Regions from separate parts of the Romboutsia sp. Marseille-P6047 genome, predicted to be linked through region 2. Evidence: riboswitches for the same ligand, from Rfam matches in the RefSeq annotation. Region 2 holds a riboswitch; each other region holds the start of a gene.
What was found. Region 2 has a riboswitch for cyclic di-GMP ahead of EIH23_RS06820 (NPCBM/NEW2 domain-containing protein). Riboswitches for the same ligand answer to the same signal wherever they lie in the genome.
Positions count from the first base shown of each region.

Region 1: it holds a riboswitch for cyclic di-GMP, as region 2 does, so the genes downstream of both, EIH23_RS12565 (GspE/PulE family protein) here and EIH23_RS06820 (NPCBM/NEW2 domain-containing protein) in region 2, are expected to answer to the same signal.
Region 3: it holds a riboswitch for cyclic di-GMP, as region 2 does, so the genes downstream of both, EIH23_RS16620 (hypothetical protein) here and EIH23_RS06820 (NPCBM/NEW2 domain-containing protein) in region 2, are expected to answer to the same signal.

Region 1 is NZ_UWOT01000013.1:64,213-69,315, forward strand. It holds gene EIH23_RS12560 (type II secretion system F family protein) at 1-644, opposite strand, end outside; gene EIH23_RS12565 (GspE/PulE family protein) at 662-2,353, opposite strand; cyclic di-GMP riboswitch class II at 2,503-2,587, opposite strand; gene EIH23_RS12570 (ribose-phosphate diphosphokinase) at 2,741-3,691, opposite strand; gene glmU (bifunctional UDP-N-acetylglucosamine diphosphorylase/glucosamine-1-phosphate N-acetyltransferase GlmU) at 3,782-5,103, opposite strand, start outside.
Region 2 is NZ_UWOT01000005.1:110,414-115,516, reverse strand. It holds gene EIH23_RS06840 (zf-HC2 domain-containing protein) at 1-56, shown strand, start outside; gene EIH23_RS06835 (YfjL-like protein) at 56-853, shown strand; gene EIH23_RS06830 (ribonuclease H family protein) at 1,193-1,561, shown strand; gene EIH23_RS16855 (hypothetical protein) at 1,766-2,005, shown strand; gene EIH23_RS16850 (cytochrome P450) at 1,974-2,267, shown strand; cyclic di-GMP riboswitch class I at 2,472-2,559, shown strand; gene EIH23_RS06820 (NPCBM/NEW2 domain-containing protein) at 2,764-5,103, shown strand, end outside.
Region 3 is NZ_UWOT01000008.1:64,490-69,592, reverse strand. It holds gene EIH23_RS09805 (protein adenylyltransferase SelO) at 138-1,610, shown strand; cyclic di-GMP riboswitch class I at 1,707-1,792, shown strand; gene EIH23_RS16620 (hypothetical protein) at 1,998-2,771, shown strand; gene EIH23_RS16615 (pectate lyase family protein) at 2,781-4,178, shown strand; gene EIH23_RS09795 (helix-turn-helix domain-containing protein) at 4,403-4,987, shown strand; gene EIH23_RS09790 (YczE/YyaS/YitT family protein) at 5,052-5,103, opposite strand, start outside.

The DNA.
Region 1 (5,103 bases), on a different contig from region 2:
CCACTTATAGACATTAATAATTTTGTTATTGCTGGTAATTCTGTACCCATAGATTCAAATGTTTCAATAAATGAAGGCATTACAAATATCATTAATATAGCTACTACTAATGCTGCCACTATAGCTAGTATTGCTGGATATATCATAGCTACCCTAACTTTATTATTTATTTTATTATCTTTTTCATATTGGTCTGACATTCGAAGCATTATTGTATCTAGATTTCCACTTTCTTCGCCAACTTCAATCATATTTATTAATAAATTTGGAAATGCATCTAAATGTTTTCCCATTGCATATGACAATGTTTCCCCCCTCTTAACATCATCTTCTACGATTTTTATAATATCTTTAAGTTTTTTATTTGTAGTTTGTTGAGCTAATATTTCTAATGCAGAGTTTACTGTTAATCCAGCATCTAACATTGTATAAAACTGTCTACAAAATATAGCTATATCTTTTATAGTTATTTTTTGAAAGATATTTATCTCTATATTTTTACTTTCTATTTTTTCTTCTATTTTTAGTGGGTAATACCCATTCGAACGCAACATATCCGTTACTTCAAATTTAGATTTTGATTCATGTATACCAGTTATCTTTTCTCCTGAAGGGCTTATAGCTCTATATTCAAATTTAGGCACTTTATATCATCCCTTTCTTATATATTTTTTATCATAGTTATCGAAGCAAGTTCATTAACTGTTGTTATTCCATTAAGAACTAGTTTTTTACAATTCTCTTCCAATGTCTCCATGCCATTTTTAATTGCTATATCTTTAAGACCATTTGGATCTCTACTTATATTTATATAATCTCTATGTTCTCTTGATATCTCCATAATTTCATAAATACCAGTTCTCCCTAGATATCCTGTATAATTGCAATTTCCACAACCTAATCCTCTATATAGTAAAAGTTCCTCATCATCATTCTTACCTAGTATTCTTTTTTCATATGTAGTTGAACTATATTGTGATTTACAATGCGGGCATATCTTTTTTACAAGTCTTTGAGCAATTACCCCAGAAATAGCTGTAGATACTAAGTATGGTTCTATATTCATATCAATTAATCTAGTTATTGTAGATGGCGCATCATTAGTATGCAATGTGCTTAAAACTAAATGTCCTGTTATGGCCGCTTTTGTTGCAACTTGAGCTGTTTCCTCATCTCTTATTTCCCCTATCATAACTATATCTGGATCTTGTCTTAATATACTTCTTAATCCACTAGCAAAAGTAAGGTTTGTTTTATTATTTACATTTACTTGATTTATTCCATTTAATGTATACTCTACAGGGTCCTCTATTGTAACAATATTTACTTCTGATGAATTTAATTCACTTAAAATAGTGTATAATGTAGTAGATTTACCACTTCCAGTCGGACCTGTAACTAATACAATTCCATGCGGACTTGATATAATTCTCTCTAATCTTTTAATATTTTCATCATCCATTCCTAGGTATTCTTTTCCCACCTTAAAATTACTTCTATCTAATACCCTTATAACTACTTTTTCTCCATTTACAACTGGAAGTATAGATATTCTTAAATCAACCTTTTTTCCAGATATTTTGGCTATTACTCTACCATCTTGAGGTATTCTTTTTTCAGTTATGTTTAAATTTGATAATATTTTAATTCTAGTAACTAATGGACCTAAACTTTCTTTTGGAAGTGTATTTATATTACGTAACTGACCATCAATTCTATATCTTATTCTTATTTCATTTTCAAAAGGTTCAATATGTATATCTGAAGCTCTCATTTCAACTGCATTGGCAAATAAGTACTCTACCATTTTTACAGCCGGAGCACTTTTTACATCATCTAAATCTTCTACATTAATAGATATATATTGTGATTCTAAACTTTCTCTTGATAATTCTTCTGCTGCTAAGTTCATTTTTTCTGAACTATAGTGAACTTGAATAAATTTGCTTATACTCGCTTTATCACTTATATATGATTCAACTTCAAATCCTGTAGATATAGATATGTCATCTACTGCATATATATTAAGTGGATCTGAAAAAGCAATTTTTAATTTATTTTCTTCAATCCCAAAAGGGATTAATGTATATTTTTCACATAATCCTTGAGAAAGTAACTTAATAACCCTTTTATCAAATTCTATCTCATTCAAATTAACTTTTTTTATACCTGTTTGTTTCTCTATAGCATCAATAATATCTTTTTCTTCTAATATATTAAGCTCGACTATAATCTCACCTAATTTTTTACCCATAGTTTTTTGAGCTTTTAAAACTTGAGCTAGTTGATATGATGTTATCTTTTCTGCTTCTACTAAAATATCACCTAAACGCCTTTTAGTGTAACTAACCATATATTCACCTCTTTTGTAAAATACTATATTTATATACTACTTTCGTACCATTAAAATTATTCTTTTGCATGATACATTATACCATTTTTTCCCTATGTCTATCTATTTATGTAATAAAAAAGGCCATATTATAATCAAAACAAAATTTGTTATAATATAGCCGGTTGCACTACTATCTCAGTATACCTAAAGTGCCCATATATAAGATATACTTCTTTGATTTCTACTTTTTATTAACTTCTTTCTATAAAAAATATATACCATTTTCCACTTTTTAACAATACATATTTATACTTTAGTATAAATATTACTAAATTCTAAATAATAATTTATATAAAAAAAGACTCGCTCCAAAATAACTTTGGATACAAGCCTTTTTTAATTTAATTAAAATAAAACACTTATAGATTCGTTAGAGAATATCTTCTTTATAGCATCTCCAAATAAAGGAGCTACAGTAAGTTCTTTTATCTTATCTATTTTCTTTTCTTCAGGAAGTTGTATAGTATCTAATACTATTAACTCACTTATAGCAGAATTTTCTATTCTTTCTATAGCCGGTCCTGATAATACTCCGTGAGTACAACAAGCATATATATCTTTCGCTCCAAATTCTTTAAGAGCATTAGCTGCATTAGTTATTGTTCCAGCTGTATCTATCATATCATCTAACAGGATAACATTCTTTCCTTTAATATCTCCTATTATATTCATAACTTCACAGACATTAGCCTTTGGTCTTCTCTTATCGATTATAGCTAATGGAACATCTCCGTCTAATGTTGTTGCAAATTTTCTAGATCTTGTAACACTTCCTAAATCAGGTGAAACTACTACTAAATCTTCTATTTTCTTCTCATTAAAGTAGTTAGCTAATATGCTTCCACCTAATAAGTGATCTAGTGGTATATCAAAGTATCCTTGTATCTGTGCTGCATGTAAATCCATTGTTAATACTCTATCTGCACCTGCAGCTGTTATTAAGTTCGCAACTAACTTAGCTGTGATTGGATCTCTAGATTTCGCTTTTCTATCTTGTCTTGCATATCCGTAGTAAGGGATTACTGCTGTTATTCTACCTGCTGATGCTCTTCTAAGCGCATCTATCATTATTAATAATTCCATTAAGTTGTCATTAACTGGACTGTTAGTTGATTGAACTACGAAAACATCGCATCCTCTCACCGTCTCATTCATGTTTACAGATATTTCTCCATCACTGAATGTTCCTACTTGACAGTCTGATACAGGTACTCCTATATAATCAGCTATCTTTTGTGCTAACTCTTTAGACGAGTTTCCTGAAATTATTTTAATTTCACTTCCGCTAGTATTCATTGCCTATCCTCCCGAAAAATTTAAACTATTGATATATATTGTGTATTTATATTTAAAATTTTTAGACTAAACTAAAAATAATAATCAAACTTATTTGTTGTCTCTAGCTCTTTTCTTTTCTACCCAACCTTCTTTAACAACTTGTCTTTCTCTTGCAATTGCTAAAGCTCCATTTGGCACATCATTAGTTATTGTTGAACCTGTAGCTATGTAACCATCTTCTTCAACTGTTACTGGAGCTACTAAGTTTGAATTTGAACCAACAAATGCTCCATCTTTTACTACAGATTTAAATTTATTTTTCCCATCATAGTTAACAAATACTACTCCACATCCTATATTTACATTTTTACCTACATGTGCATCTCCTATGTAAGATAAATGTGAAGCCTTTGAGTGATCTTCTATAGTAGCATTTTTCACTTCTACGAAATCACCTATTTTTACATGGTTCCCTATATTACTCTTTGGTCTAAGATAAGCATATGGTCCAACTGTTGTATTTTCTCCAACTATACTATCAACTATTGTTGAGTTTTTTACTTCTGTATTATCTCCAATTGTTGAATTTTCTATAGATGAATTCATCTCTATTGTACAGTTGCATCCTATTTTAGTGTTTCCTTTTAACATTACCCCTGGATAAATAATAGTGTCATTTCCTATTTCTACATCAGACTCTATGTATGTAGAGTTAGTATCTATTATAGTTACACCATTAACCATATGAGCTTCATTTATTCTTTTTCTCATTATTGCTTCTGCTTTTGATAATTCAACTCTAGAGTTTACTCCCATAAGTTCTTCTATTGTAGAACCATTGTAAGCTCCTACTTTTTGACCTTTATCTCTCATTATATATATTGTATCTGTTAAGTAGTATTCGCCTTGAGCATTATTATTATCTATTAAATCTAAAGCTTCTCTTAAAGATTTTCCATTGAAGCAGTAGATTCCTGAATTTATTTCATTAACTGCTTTTTCATCTTCATTAGCATCTTTTTGTTCTACTATTTTTAATAAATCTTCATTGCTATCTCTTATTATTCTTCCATACCCAGTTGGATTGTCTACCTTAGTTGTTAAAACTGTTGCATGATATCCATTTTCTAAGTGATATGAGAATAATCTATTTAATGTATCTTCCTTTATTAGTGGAGTATCTCCACATAAAACTACTATAGTATCTTCATCTTTTATATATTCTTTAGCCATCTTAACAGCATGTCCAGTACCTAGTTGCTCTGTTTGCATTGCTATCATAGTATCTTTTGGTAATCTTTCTTTTACAACTTCACTTTCGTGACCTAAGATAGCAACTATGTCATTTACTCCTGATTTTTTAGAAACATTTATAACGTGGTTTACCATTTCTTTTCCACATACTTTATGTATTACCTTAGGATATTTAG
Region 2 (5,103 bases):
TTGGGATTTTAATTGGATTTTTACTTTATATTGCGTTAAAAAAGGAGAAAAAATAATGAAAAAATTTATAAAAATTTTATCAGGGGGATTAGCTTTTTTATTAATAATAGTTATACTGTACTTTGCAAATGGTTTATTAGGAAATCCTATATCTAAGACAGTAGCAAATAATGTGTCCAAAGAATATATAGCTAAAAATTATCAAAATATGAAATTAAATTTATCAAATGCTTCTTATAGTTTTAAAACAGGTGATTATTATGTTCAAGTAAAGTCTCCTATAAGTAAAGATACACATTTTTCACTTACCATATCACCTCTTGGAAAAATAATAGGGGATACTTATGAAAGTGATGTACTTGGTAAGTTTAATACTTTAACAAGAATAGATAAAATTTATAATGATAAAGTAAATAATGTTATTGAAAGTAAGGAATTTACATATAAAAGTGATATTTATTTTGGTGAATTGAGTGAAGATATGTTAGATAGAAATAAGTTAGAGTTAGATAAGGATTATAATTTATATGAATTAGGTAAAAAGGCAGGTCATATTGTTCTTTATATTCAAGATGAAGATGTTAGTTTTAAAAAAGCTAGTGAAATTTTACTTGATATAAAATCTATGCTTGATAAGCAAAGTGTATCATTTTATTCTATTGATTTTACTTTACAAAAGCCGAGAAATGAAAATGGAGAATTAAGTTCAGATGATAGCTATATAAGTGTAGAAAAGTTTTTATATAAAGATATATATGAAGAGGATTTAGAAAATCGTGTATTAAAAAGTTACGAAGATTTACAGAAGTATTATAAAGAACAAGATTTGAAAAAGGAAGAAATATTAAATTAAAAAAGACAGGTTCCGATTCCTGTCTTTTTTAGTGGAGAATTATAAAAAATACAAAAGATATTGTTATATTTAAATCATTAACATAAATACAAATATTATACATATAAAATAAAAATATTTATATTAATTTAATAATAAATAAAAAAAGAAACTTTTAATAAAAGCATCTTAATTGATGAATTTAACAACCTTTGATATAATTAATATCTAGAATTAATAAAAAATTACTAACAAATAGTAAGGTATAATTATAAAATGAAAAAAATACAAATATACACAGATGGCGGATGCCGAGGCAATGGTAAAAAATCAAACATAGGTGCATGAGGAGCGTACCTAATATATGGAGAACATACAAAAGAAATAAGTGGAGGAAGTAAAGAAACTACAAATAATATAATGGAACTAATGGGATGTATAGAAAGTTTAAAAGCAGTAAAGAAAAAGAATATACCAGTAGAGGTATATGTAGATAGTTCCTATGTATTAAATGGAATAACATCTTGGATTTATGGATGGAAAAGAAATAATTGGATATCATCAAATAAAGAACCTGTTAAAAATAAAGAATTATGGATTGAACTAGATAATTTAAAAAATCAATTTAAAGATATAAAATTTATAAAGGTAAAAGGTCACTCCAGCTGCATAGTAAACAATAAAGCAGATGAACTATGTAATAAATACATGGATAAAATGCTAAAATAAATATAATTAATATTAAAGCTTTATTACGCTAAAGACTATATATAGATTTATTTTTTATAAATCTATATATAGTCTTTTATTTAAAAACTAACTATTAAAAATAGAAAATCATAGATAATAATTAAAGTAGTATATATTCACAAGAAAAAACCACTTTTAAATTAAATATATTTCTAATTTATATGAAAAGGAGAATATAAATTCATGACAGATAAGAAACAAGTTCCACATGATAAAAGTTTAGATAATACTATTGACCTATTGCAAGAAGGATACTTGTTTATTAAAAATAGGATTGAACAATATCATTCTGACATATTTGAGACTCATTTACTTGGTCAAAAAGTAATTTGTATTACAGGAGAAGAGGCAGCAAAACTTTTTTATAATCCAAAATTATTTTATAGAAAGAATGTTTGTATTACTAGATGTTTATGGTATTAATCATGATTCTAGGGTATGGAATGAACCTTATAAATTTTATCCTGAGCGTTTTAGAGATCGAAAGGAAAATTTATTTAACTTTATACCTCAATGTGGAAGTGACCCATCAAAAGGGCATAGATGTCCAGGTGAAGGAATTACTATTGAAATAATGAAAGCTAGTTTAGATTTTCTTGTTAATAGTATTGAGTATGACGTTTTAGATCAGGATTTAAGTTATAGTATAGAAAAATACCTACTTTACCTGGAGGTAAATTTATAATGAGTAACATAAGAAGAAAGATATAAAGTGACTAAAAAATATATATAACTTTAATTAAATTTAAAATATAACTAAAGTCTATCAAGTAGATAGACCTTTTTTAGTGTATATACATATTTATTTAAAATGAGATTAATATAATTAAAATATATAGATTATAAAAATAACATTGTGATTACTGTAAAAATATGGTAGAATAAATTAAAATTTCATAGGCAAATCTAGAGAAATCTAGAGACGCAAAGCTAAAGGGGCTAAGGTTAATTATTAACTATGCCAGCCAGTTGCCGAAGAATACAAATTCTTTGTTCGTATAAAAATCTTATGCTCACTTATGGTAAAAGATAATTTTATGATGTTTACTTTTGATGGCAACTATCCTTTTTGAGGGTAGTTTTTTTATTAAAAATAATAATAGAATTAAATTTTTAGGCTTGGTAGTACAACCCTTAGTTACAAGAAATATAAAACTAGAATAATAGTCGAGGGAAATATTATGAAGAAAAAAATATCAGCAATACTAGTAGCATCAATTGTAGTAAGCAATGCCTCTCCAGCATTAAATGTATATGCTAATGAAGTGGTAAAAGAAAAAGTTCAAGCAGTAGAAGAAAAAGTAGTAAGTGAAGCAAAAATATCGGCCTTTAATTTAAGTGAATACACTAATTTTGAGGGTTACAATTCAGAGTTTAAAATTCTAAGAGAAGAAATCAAATCAATATCTAACAATGGTGGTCAATATGGATCAAGTTCTATAGATAAAGCTATAGATGGAAATCTTTCAACTCACTGGGAAACAGGAAAGTCAAACAGCTCAACTTTCCAAAATGAAGTTGTTGTAGAATTTAATGAAATAGAATCAATTGATAGAATTGCTTATGCAACAAGACAAGATGGAGCGAAAGGGAAAGGATTCCCAACTCAATTTGAAATATATGCTTCAACAACAGGAGAAGATTCAGATTTTGAATTAGTTTCTACAGGAGCACATTCATCAACTGGCAATATGATGGAATTTAAGTTTGATACTATAACAGCTAAGAAAGTTAAGTTTGTATTCAAAGAAGCAAATCAAGGATGGGCAAGTGCATCAGAGTTTTATTTCTATAGAGAAGATAAATCAATTGATAAGTTAAACTCTATATTTACAAATGAAAATATGAATGAAATAAGTGAAGAATTTAATACATTAGATAAATTATCTGATTTTGAAAATAAAGTCAAAAATCATCCGCTTTATGAAGAATTTAAAACATATATAAATAATGCAAGATTAATACTAGAAGGAAATAATGTAGAATATAAAGATGCCGTAATAAACAAATTTAAATCGTTTAACGATGAAGCTTTATTAGAATACAATAAATTATTTAAAATAAATCCTTCTTCTATAAGTACTAATGGTAGCCATTATGGAAGTAGTAATATAGAAAAAGCAATTGATGGAGATATAAATACTTCTTGGCACTCAGGAAAACAAAACAGCTCAAGCTTTATAAATGAAGTTATTATAAGCTTAGATAAACTTGAAACTTTAGATAGGGTAGTATATACAAGTTTAAACAGCAGAGGATTTGCTAATTCATTTGATATATATACTTCAAAAACAACTGAGGGAGATACATTTGAAAAAGTAACTTCAGGAAGTAGTAGTATAACAAAAGATTCTTTAGAAATAAAGTTTAATCCAACTGAGGCAAGAAGAGTTAAATTTGTATATAAACAATGTTATGAAAACTGGGCATTAGCATCTGAATTTGCTTTATATAAAGAAGATAAACTTAAGGATAAAATGGGAAGACTTTTTACAGATAATAGTATGAGTAAAGTTAGTGAAGAATTTAATACAGTAGATAAAATAAATGCATTAGAGGAAGAAGCTAAGTCACATCCATTCTATGAAGATTATAAAGAAGATTTAAGCAATGCTAGATTACTTGTTGATAATAGCAATGTTCAATACACTGATGCAAAAGTATCTAAATTTTTAGATATAAATAGCAAATTACTTTCAGGTTATGATGAGGTTTACAAATTAGATATAACCAAAATAAAATCAATAACTGCTAATGGCGGTCACTATGCAAGTGAAGTAATATCAAAAGCTATTGATGGAGATTTTAATACTAAGTGGCATTCAGGAAAACAAAACACAGATACATTTACGAATGAAGTTGTAATGGAGTTAGATGAACTTACAACATTAAATAGAATAGTTTATACAGCCCCTAGAGGTTCAAATAGAGGATTTGCACAAGAGTTTGAAGTTTATGCTTCTAGAACTACTAAAGGAGATAATTTTGAAAAAGTGTCTGCAGGATCATCTAGTGTTACTCAAGATTCAGTAGAAATAAGATTTAATCCAACTGAGTTTAAAAGAGTTAAATTTGTATTAAAAAAAGGATATGAAAATTGGGCTTGTGCAGCAGAAATTAGTTTATACAAGCAAGATGAAATATCAGAAAAAATGGAAAAATTATTTACAAATGGTTTATATAATCAGCTAAGTGAAGAGTTTAATTCAGTTGAAGCTATAAACAAATTAGAAGAAGAGTTATCAACGCATCCACTAAAAGAATTATATTCAAATGATATAGAATTAGCTAAAGATTTAGTAAATAATCCAGATAAATTTGAAAATGTGACTATTATAACAGCAGAACAAAGAGGAAAATATACTCAAGAAATTGGCATAAGAAGTATTAATGGTGCCGCATACTCTTCATTCCAATCAACAGGACTATATGTAACACAAGGTGAAGAAATTACAGTTTATGTTGAAGCTGATGAAAATGGAGTAATGCCTAGAATATGCTTTGGTCAATCTGGTAAAGGT
Region 3 (5,103 bases), on a different contig from region 2:
CAGTTGAGTTTTATAATTAAATTTTACTGTCTAAAATTACAAAAAAAGGATTAAAGATTTGTGTTAAATAAGATTATTTGAAATGATTAATAAGGGTATATTAATTAATAAATCTAAATTAAAATAAAGGAGGAAAAATGACTTATATAAAAAATGCAAATAACATGGGATGGAATTTTGATAATACGTATATAAATTTATCTGATTTTTTTTATAGTAAAATTAATATAGATCCAGTATCATCACCAAAGTTAATTATATTAAATGAGCAATTGGCAAAAAATTTAGGTTTTAATATTGATTCCTTAAAAAGTTATGAAGGAACTTTAATATTCTCAGGAAATAAGAAAATAGAAGGTGGAGAATATATTGCTCAAGCATATGGAGGTCACCAGTTTGGGCACTTTACAATACTAGGTGATGGAAGAGCTTTATTAATAGGAGAGCAAATAACACCGTTAGGTGAAAGATATGATATTCAACTTAAAGGTTCAGGAAAAACTCCATACTCTCGTGGAGGAGATGGAAGAGCGGCACTTGCTCCAATGCTTAGAGAATATATAATAAGCGAAGCAATGTATGGACTCGGAATTCCTACTACGCGTAGCTTAGCTGTAGTTAAAACTGGTGATCCAGTGATTAGAGAAGATATAAAAAAAGGTGCAATATTAACTAGAGTTGCTTCAAGTCATATTAGATTTGGTACATTTCAATATGTATCGAGCTTTGGGTCACACCAACAACTTAAAGATTTAGCTGATTACTGTTTAAAAAGACATTTTCCTCATATCAAAGATGATAGTAATAAATATATTAATCTACTTAATGAGGTTATAAAATCTCAAGCAAGTCTTGTTTCTAAGTGGCAATGTGTAGGTTTTATACATGGAGTTATGAATACGGATAATATGACTATAAGTGGAGAAACAATTGACTATGGGCCATGTGCATTTATGGATGAATACAATCCTAATACTGTATTTAGTTCTATAGATAGAAATGGAAGATATTCATATAAAAATCAACCTATTATGACAGAGTGGAACTTATGTAGATTTGCAGAATCATTATTACCGTTGCTAAATGAAGATAGGAATAAAGCTATACAAATAGCTCAAAATGCTATTTCTAACTTTTCTGAGATATATTATTCAAATTGGATATCTATAATGAGGTCTAAGCTTGGATTATTTGATGAAGAGGTTGAAGATAAATCTATTATTAAAGATTTGCTTAATATGATGGAGAAGTATAATGAAGATTATACTAATACATTTATCTCATTAACATTTGATAATAATAAAGAAAGTTCAATGTATAATAGTCAGGAATTTAAATATTGGTATAAATTATGGCAGGAAAGATTACAAAGACAAGGAAAGTCAAAAGAAATGGTTAAAGGACTAATGATGAATTCAAATCCAGCTGTAATTCCAAGAAATCATAGAGTTGAAGAAGCTCTTGATGCTGCTAATAAAGGTAATCTTAATGTTATGAAAAGACTTCTTGAGGTTCTATCTAAACCATATGAACATTCAAAAAAACAAGAAGAGTATTCTAAATTACCTAAGCCATCAAATTGTCCTTATAGAACTTATTGCGGAACATAATAAGAATAACAATACTAGAAAAATTTTCTAGTATTGTTATTCTTATAAAGATATTCTATTGAAATAGATATAAATATATGATAAATTGTTTTTACAATAAAATAATGGCAAATTTGGAGAAATCCAAAGACGCAAAGCTAAAGGGGCTAAGGTAATTATTACTATGCCAGCCAGTTGCCGAAGAATATTTATTCTTTGTTCTTATAAAATAAGATTATATTTATTTAATATATTTAATTAAATATAGATTAGGTTGTAATGATTTATATGGAAACTATCCTCTTTCTTAAGTTAGGATAGTTTTTTTATTGCAAAATAAAACTAAAGAATTAAGATTTTATCGGAATACCCTTAGCTACAATAAATTTATAAAAGGGAGATTTAAATTTGAAGATGAAAATTTTATCAAAAGCTATAGCATCTATGACTATAGCGTCAATAATATCTACTAATGTAGCTATTATTGCAAGTGCAATAGAGAATAATACAGGCCATATAACTCAATTAAGCAAAGTTTCTATATTAGAAAGTAAAGGATGGTTAGAAAGTATAAGTGTTGAATGGAAGCCGATAAAAGAGGCTAAAGGGTATAATGTTTATTATAAGCTAGCATCTGAATCATATTATAAATATAAAAAAATAGACGATGAACTAATAAGGCAATACTCATCATATTTTAGAGCAGATATACTGGGTCTTTCAGAAGGCGAATACATTATAAAAGTAATTCCTACAATAGATAATAAAGAAGAGGTATCTTTACAAGGAATAATAACAGATATAGAAGTTAAAAATCATACAAGAGAAGGTTTTGGGTTCTCTAAAGAATCTCCTATGAAGACTAGCTCAGGAGGATATAATGATAATGGAACAGTTAAGAATGATTCAAAAATAATATATATAACATCAGAAAATGTTAATACAGTAACGTTAGATGTTATTACTAATAGCAAAGGGAGTAAAACTAAATGTACAGGTATAGTAGATATACTATCAAAACGTCCAAAAGGTTATGATAAAACACCTTTAATAATACGTATGATTGGAGAAATAAAAGGATCAGATATTATAGGACTTAATTCAAGTGGATATTTACAATTAAAGGGAATATATAATGTTACTTTTGAAGGTGTAGGAGAGGATACTACAGTATATAAATAGGGATTTTTAATTAGAGATTCTCATAATGTAGAATTAAGAAATGTTGGTATAATGTTATTCCCAGATGATGCAATTTCACTGGATACAGGGAATGAGAATATATGGATTCATAATAATGATATATTCTATGGAAGTGCAGGAAGTGATGTAGACCAGGCAAAAGGAGATGGTTCAGCTGATGTTAAGGGAAAATCAACCTATGTAACAATTTCATACAACCATTTTTATGATTCAGGTAAAGCTTCACTTTGTGGAATGAGTGATACTGAAGAGTTTTTTGTAACGTATCATCATAATTGGTTTGATCATTCAGACTCAAGGCATCCTAGAATAAGAGTCGGTACAGTGCATATTTATAATAATTATTTTGATGGAAATTCAAAATATGGAGTTGGGGTAACTAAAGGCAGTTCAGCTTTCGTAGAAGCTAGTGATTTTAGAAATACTAAATATCCAATGCTTATTTCATTACAAGGCAGTGATATATATGGAAATGGTAAAGGAAACTTCTCAGGTGAATCTGGTGGTATGATCAAAGCATATAACAACAAGATATCAGGTGAATCAAGAATTGTATATGCAAGTCAAAATTCAACACAGTTTGATGCTTATTTAGCAATTTCGAGAAATGAAATAGTTCCAAGTACATATAAGACTTTAAGTGGAGCAAATACATATAATAACTTTGATACAAGTTCTAAAATGTATGAGTATACTCCAGATAATATAGAAGATGTAAGAGGTATTGTTACAAACTATTCAGGAAGAGTAAATGGTGGAGATTTTGAGTGGAAATTTACAAGTGCTGATGATATTAGTTCTAGCGTAAATATAGAGTTAATGAATGCAATCAAAGGATACAAAAGTCAATTAATTTCTATTGGTGGTGGATCAATAGAAACATTAGAGCCAGTAATACCAGATGAACCACAACAACCTGAAGAAATTCCACCAGTTACACCAGAAGAACCGGAAAAACCAGAAGTAGATCAAACACCATCGACTCCTGATGAATCAATAATAGTTAAGCATAACTTTACAACGGATAATAAAAGTAGTAACTTCTTTGATATATCAGGAAATCTTTCAAGTACGAAAGGAACAGTAAAATATAATGATTTAAAACTTACTAAATGCTTAAAAATGGAGTCTTCAACAAGTATTAAATTTATAACTGAAAATAATTCAAAACTTATATTGGTATTAAATTCAACATTTAATAAAGACGTGGTGATTGATGGACAAGAATATACTGCAAATAACGGAGTTATAGAAATGGAATTAGAAGTAGGAGAGCATATAATAACTAAAGGTGATACAGGTAATTTATATTACATAGGTTTAGAAATAAATAAAACATTTAAAGCTAATGAAAGATTGAATTCTCAACAGGTCCTGTATATATAGAAATTAATAATGATAATCAAGAGGTTATAAACAGGGAAAAATATTATAACTCGATAGATTTATAAAGGGAATATAAGAAAATAATATATTATTATAATGAAAAATCATATGTTTAAGACTATTACTATATTAGAGCAGAACCTATAGATTAAGAGAAAACTCTACGGAGAGTTTATTGAATGATTTTACTAAATAGTTTAAATTATATCTAAGGAGTGATGTTAATGGACTGTAAAAAAATAGGTAAATTAATATATAATCTAAGAAAAGAAAAGAACATGACACAAAAACAAGTAGCTGATTTAATGAATATTAGTGATAAAACAATAAGTAAATGGGAAAGAGGATTAGGGTGTCCAGATATATCATTACTTTCAGAGTTAGCAGAAATCTTTTGTGTAAGTGTTGATAGAATATTAGAAGGAGAGATAAATTTAAACAACTTAGTAGGAGGAAATATGAATAAATTAAAATTTTATGTATGTCCACAATGTAATAATTTAATGACAGCTACGGGCAATGCAGAAATATCATGTTGTGGGAAAAAATTAGAAGCATTAGAAGCAAAGAAATCAGATGAAAAACACGTTTTAAATATAGAGCCTGTGGAAGATGAGTTATATATAACGTCTAATCACTCCATGGACAAAGAACATTATATATCTTTCTTAGCATATTTAAAAGGAGATAGTGTACTTATTGCAAAGCAATATCCTGAATGGGATCTTCAACTTAGATTGCGTAAGCGAGGACACGGAAGATTATTCTATTATTGTACAAATCATGGATTATTTTATCAGATAGTATAATCTGTTAAATGTAAAAAGTGTAGATAAGTTTGTTTATATAGACTATCTACACTTTTTATATAATTTATTTAATAAATAATTGCTTACTCTCATTTTCTTTATTTAAAAGATTTCTT